DNA from 2 places in the Lysinibacillus sp. FSL W7-1291 genome. Region 1 is predicted to be linked to the other one. Evidence: riboswitches for the same ligand, from Rfam matches in the RefSeq annotation. Region 1 holds a riboswitch; the other holds the start of a gene.
What was found. Region 1 has a riboswitch for preQ1 ahead of queF (preQ(1) synthase). Riboswitches for the same ligand answer to the same signal wherever they lie in the genome.
Positions count from the first base shown of each region.

Region 2: it holds a riboswitch for preQ1, as region 1 does, so the genes downstream of both, NST76_RS02325 (QueT transporter family protein) here and queF (preQ(1) synthase) in region 1, are expected to answer to the same signal.

Region 1 is NZ_CP151994.1:4,507,901-4,511,096, reverse strand. It holds gene NST76_RS22055 (hypothetical protein) at 1-111, shown strand, start outside; gene NST76_RS22050 (hypothetical protein) at 246-473, opposite strand; gene NST76_RS22045 (restriction endonuclease) at 564-1,475, shown strand; PreQ1 riboswitch class I at 1,684-1,730, shown strand; gene queF (preQ(1) synthase) at 1,858-2,358, shown strand; gene queC (7-cyano-7-deazaguanine synthase QueC) at 2,478-3,137, shown strand; gene queD (6-carboxytetrahydropterin synthase QueD) at 3,141-3,196, shown strand, end outside.
Region 2 is NZ_CP151994.1:493,978-497,173, reverse strand. It holds gene NST76_RS02335 (ABC transporter permease) at 1-335, opposite strand, end outside; gene NST76_RS02330 (ABC transporter substrate-binding protein) at 420-1,442, opposite strand; PreQ1 riboswitch class I at 1,763-1,807, shown strand; gene NST76_RS02325 (QueT transporter family protein) at 1,814-2,296, shown strand; T-box leader at 2,368-2,567, shown strand; gene trpB (tryptophan synthase subunit beta) at 2,626-3,196, shown strand, end outside.

The DNA.
Region 1 (3,196 bases):
TACACAATAGACAATCCTGAAAAGGGAATTAAAGATGTGCAACAAAATAGCAAATATACAATAGAATTAATTGATGGTGAGTTCTATATTACAGGGTTAGAGATACTATAATTAAAAATGAAGGGAGCGAACTACACTTGCTCCTTCAACTCCTAAAGATAAATAAATGGAGAATTAAAATAAGGAGCAGAAGACTTGTCTATAGATGAGCCTTCCACTCCCTTTCTATTTTAGTAGCAATTTAATTACTCAGTATATGAGACATACTTAGACAATTTAATCCCCTTTTGTACTTCCGTTTTATATGAATCATTTAACCCAGAAGCTTTTATAATTTCTCCAGCACTATATTTATTCTTAAGTAAAGTGGAACCGTATTTTATTCCAAAAAGATGAATGAATGTAACTTTTTCGTTTTCGGGTGCTGAATGGTACATCCTTTTAAGTTCACTACCTAATTCACTTATTGTCATAGAGACTTACCCCCCTAATTATTATTCCTTCTATAAAAATATTAACATATTTTGTTATACTTAGAATAGTTAAGTATGGGAGGTATTTTTATGGCGGTTCCAGGCTATCAGGATTTTATGTATCCGTTTTTAAAACAATTAGAAGATAGAAAAGAGTATAATTTACAAGATTTATATATTATATTAGCCACCCATTTTAAATTGACTGAGGAAGATGTTGCTGAAATACTGCCTAGTGGTAAGCAAACATTATTAGTTAATCGATTAGGTTGGGCAAGAACTTATTTGAAAAAAGCAGGATTAATAAAAGGTGTAAAACGAGCAGTTTTTCAAATTACAGATGAGGGATTAAAAGTTCTTAATGATTCCAGTATAACTAGAATAGATAGAAAATTCTTAACTAGATATCCGAGTTTTAATGAGTTTATTAATAAGGGTTCAGATAATAGCCCAGATACAATACCTGAAAATATAGAAGATAAGACACCATTGGAACTAATCGGAGAAAACTATACTATTCTGAAAAATGAGCTTCAAGATTTATTGTTAGAAAAAATACTTAGTTGCTCACCAAGCTTTTTTGAAAGATTAATTGTAGATTTAATGGTAGCTATGGGATATGGAGGGTCTGTTAAAGACGCTGGAAGAGCTATTGGAAAAACGAATGATGAAGGTATAGATGGTATTATAAAAGAAGATGTTTTAGGGTTAGATATGATTTATCTTCAAGCTAAAAGATGGAAAAAGGATGCTACAGTATCTCGTCCAGATATTCAAACTTTTGTGGGTAGCCTTGTAGGAAAGCAAGCCTCAAAAGGTATTTTTATTACTACTGCAAAATTTTCTAAAGGTTCCATTCAATATGCTAACTCTATTGATAAAAGAGTGATCCTTATTGATGGAGAGCAATTAACGGACCTGATGTTTAAATATAATGTAGGAGTGAGTAACGAGGAAGTTTTTGTTACAAAAAAAGTTGATTTGGATTTCTTTGAGGAATAAGACCTCACTTATCCACATCACGGAGAACCGTACCATAAGTAAGTGCGACGGTTCTAAAGAAAATATAAAAATCCGATTCTAAATCCTTTGAATCAATTCTTTAGTAATGCTTTCAAACCACATTGCATATGGTAAAATTTAAAAAAATCCATTTGACGTTCTGTATTATTTTTTGTACGATATTGAAGAAAAGAATGCCCGGACTAGAACGGGAGAGGTTCATAGCTGATACCCTCTATAAAAAACTATGGAAACATGACAATAATGCCATGTCCATATTGGACGTGGCTTTTTTTTATGTGTTTACGTATGTTTTAAATAGAATGCTTGGTGATGCCTCTCTTGAAAAGTGTTGGGAAACATTTTACAAGGAGGTTTTTTTATGTCTGGCCGAAGTCATGAAGAAGGATTAAAGGATTTAACCCTGTTAGGTAATCAAGGTACAAAGTATTCCTATGATTATGCACCAGAGGTATTAGAGGCAGTGGATAATCTACATGCCAATCGAGATTATTTCGTTAAATTTAATTGTCCAGAGTTCACTAGTTTATGCCCGCTTACAAATCAGCCTGATTTTGCCACGATGTACATCTCGTATATCCCAGATAAAAAAATTGTTGAAAGTAAATCACTAAAGTTGTATTTATTCAGTTTTAGAAATCACGGTGATTTCCATGAAGATTGCGTTAATATCATTATGAATGACTTAATTGCATTGCTTGATCCACGATATATTGAGGTTTGGGGGAAGTTTACGCCACGTGGGGGTATTTCGATCGATCCATGGTGTAACTATGGGAAGCCAGGAACGAAATACGAGGAAATCGCCAATTATCGTTTAATGAACCACGATCTTAATCCAGAAAAAATTGATAATCGATAAATGGAGATTTAAATAGTTCCATCAAGAAAGAGGTTTTTAGCTACCCTCTTAAAAAAACTAAGAAGAAAGCAGCACTTTTTCTTAGAGTGCTGTTTTTTCGATATAAGGGAGTTTTATAGATGAAGCAGGAAAAAGCAATTGTTGTATTTAGTGGAGGTCAGGACAGTACAACTTGTTTGTTTTGGGCAAGGGAACGTTTTAAAGAGGTTGAGGCAGTCACTTTTGATTATGGTCAAAGGCATCGTCTTGAAATTGAATGTGCAAAAGAGATAGCGAGTGAACTTGGAATCAAGCATCATATTCTTGATATGTCACTCCTAAACCAACTTGCTCCGAATGCTTTGACACGACAAGATATTACAGTAGAAGACGGAGATAATGGTGAGCTGCCATCGACTTTTGTGCCTGGTCGTAATCTTCTCTTTCTTTCATTTGCTGGTGTTTTAGCGAGTCAAGTAGGAGCTAAGCATATCGTGACGGGTGTTTGTGAAACAGATTTTAGCGGATATCCAGATTGCCGAGACGTTTTTATTAAATCCTTGAATGTAACGTTAAATTTATCGATGGATGATTCCTTTGTAATTGATACACCGTTAATGTGGCTGGATAAGGCGCACACTTGGGAGCTTGCTGATCGTTTTGGGGCATTGAACTTTGTTCGAGAACGAACGTTGACTTGCTATAACGGTGTCATAGCTGATGGTTGCGGTAAATGCCCAGCATGTAAACTGCGAAACAAAGGGCTTGATGAGTATTTGCGTTATAGGAAGGAGTCTTAAGGTATGTCAGATTTTAGAATCGTCGAGAGGCTCCAAAAAATAGATGTCGATATTCAAAG
Region 2 (3,196 bases), 550 kb from region 1:
GTATTTTCTGCAGTTAACCCCATGATGCGCAGGTTAATCGAGTATAACGCAATCATCATTAAAATCCCTGATAATAGTGGATTAATCTTTCCTTTCGTGTGAAGAATTCCTGTCATACATCCAGCAATAAATCCAGCAACAATTGCCACTAAAGTCGCTAAGATTGGGGAGTAGCCAAGCAAAATCATTGTTGCTGCAGTTGCCGCCCCTGTTACAAAGCTTCCATCAACCGTTAAATCCGGAAAATCTAACACCCGAAACGTTAAATATACACCAAGTGCCATAATTGCATAGATGATTCCTTGCTCCACTGCGCCAAATAATGCTAAAAACATCGTTGAATCATCTCCTAAATCTTTTTATTATTTCTACTGCTTATAAATGAAGATAAAGCGGGGATAGTTCTCCCCCGCTTCCATTTATTTTTCTAGAAGTTCTGCACCCCAAGAATCTTTTATTTCAATTCCTAAATCATCCGCTACTTTTTTATTGATTAATAGTTTCAGATTTTGCGGATATTGTGCTGGCGTCTCGGCAGGTGTTGCTTCACCTTTTAAAATTTTCACAGCCATTTGACCAGCCTCATAACCAATATCGAAATATTCAAAACCATAAGCAGCTAAACCGCCTCGTGCAACAGAGTCTAGCTCTCCCACAACAAGTGGTAATTCATTTGTATTGGCAACATCAATAACAGACTCTAAAGCAGAAACTACTGTATTATCAGTAATAATATAGAAAGCCTCTACCTTACCAATTAGTGATTCTGTTGCTTGTTTTACATCTGCCGAAGTAGATGCTGACGCTTCTACTACTGTTAAGCCTTGTTCATCCATCACCTTTTTCACTTCTTTAACTTGTGCAACAGAGTTTTGCTCACCAGCATTGTAGACCATCCCTACTTTTTTGGCGCCAAGCTCTTTTAGGAATGCGACTGTTTTAGAAATCGTTTCAGGATGTAAATCAATTGTTCCTGTAACATTTTTTCCTGGCTTCTCCATTGATTCGATTAACTGTGCACCAACAGCATCTGTGACAGATGTGAAGATAATTGGAATATCACTTGTGGCTGTTGCCGCTGCTTGTGCAGAAGGTGTGGAGTTAGCAAAAATTAAATCTACGTTTGCACTTACTAGATTGTTAGCAATCGTTGTGTTAAGACTGTTATCTCCTTGTGCAATTTGTGGATCGTAGTCAACTTTTAAGCCAGCATCTTCAATTGCCTTTTTAAAGCCTTCCGTTGCTGCGTTTAATGATGGATGCTCTACAATTTGAGTAATCCCGATTTTATATGTTTTATCCTCTGTATTCCCGCTCTCACTTGCATTGTTTGATTCATTCCCTTTTGAATTTGTTGAACTAGATCCGCCACTACCGCAAGCAGCAAGTAGTAACACTAATCCAAAAAGAAGGAATGAAAGCTTTTTTACACTGTTCTTCACAAATAATCCCCCCGATTATATTCTCAATATCTATCACACTTTATCCAAACAAAGTGTGAATGTATCGCTATATTATCGTTATTATCAAGCTCCGTCAACAACATTATGAATGTTCTGACTTTTAAAACTGACGAAACATTTTAGTTTTTCATTCAATTCGCCGCTTTAAACCGCTAAACTACGCTATTTTAGTTAATTGCTTTCTTTTTAAAAAATAGTAAAAAATATTTATGACAATTTTACGAAGTGTGTCATATAGACAAAAAGTCTGACATTTGACTTCTGCTAGATATCTATAATAAAATATTATCTTGTGTGAAAGCACCGTGGTTCGTAACCATCCCACGCAAAAAAACTAAGGAGAAATGAATATGAAGATAAAATTTTTAGCAGCAAGTGGTATTATTGCAGCGCTATATATTGCGGTGACAATGCTTGTTGCACCGTTTGGTTTTACAGAGGTACAATTCCGTGTATCTGAAATGTTTAACCATTTGGTTGCCTTTAACCCACGCTTTGCCGTAGGGATCATTATTGGTGTATTGATCTCTAATCTATTTTCACCACTTGGCATTTACGATTTAGTGTTTGGTGTTGGTCATTCGATGATTACACTTGGACTGTTCATTTTAATCTGTAAATATGTCAAAAATATTTGGGCACGTTTAATTATTAATACATTATTATTTACTTGCACAATGTTTATTATTGCCTTCGAGTTGAATTTGGCCTTAGAACTACCATTCTTCTGGACTTGGCTAACAGTGGCGGCAGGTGAATTTATTGTGTTAGCTGTTGGTGCACCGATTATGTATGCACTCAATAAACGCCTTCACTTTCATCATTTGATTTAACAGACGAGTCTTTTTAGATTCGTCTTTTTTTCTTGACACTATTCTGAAAATAAACTACAATTCTTTCTAATATAAATGCAAGGAAGAAGAGTAGTAGCAAGCATGGTTACTTTCAGAGAGCTGGTGAATGGTGCAAACCAGTAGTAGATACTTGTGAATGGACTTCAGAGCAGCCTTATTAAATGTAAGGCCGATTCACTCCCCGTTATCGGAGTAAGAAAGCGCGCAAAAATTGCGAATGAAGGTGGCACCACGGTTACTCGTCCTTTTTAAGAGGATTAGAGTGGCTTTTTTTTATGGAAAAATTAGCATAGAGGAGTCGAGTAAAGATGAGTAAAGTAGTAGAGAAAAAAGGTTATTTCGGAGAATTTGGCGGAAGCTTTGTTCCAAAGGAGCTTCAAAATGTCTTAACTATTCTAGATGAGCATTTCCAAAAGTTTAAAGATGATGAAGAATTTAAAAAAGAATTGGATTACTATTTCCGTGAGTATGTTGGTCGTAAATCCCCACTTTATTTTGCAGAAAATTTAACAAAGCAATTGGGTGGCGCAAAAATTTATTTAAAACGTGAAGATCTTAACCATACAGGCTCACATAAAATTAATAATGTATTGGGACAGATTTTACTAGCCAAACGTATGGGGGCAAATCGCGTTATTGCCGAAACAGGTGCAGGTCAACATGGTGTAGCAACTGCGACTGCTTGTGCCATGTTTGGAATGGATTGCACTATTTATATGGGCTTAGAGGATACAAAACGTCAAGCATTGAACGTGTTTCGCATGGAGCTTCTTGGCGCGAAAGTAGTAGCTGTTGATAAAGGGCAAGGACGTTTAAAGGATGCAGTTGATGAAGCATTCGCTGACTTAGTCGAAAACTATGAAACAACGTTTTACTTAT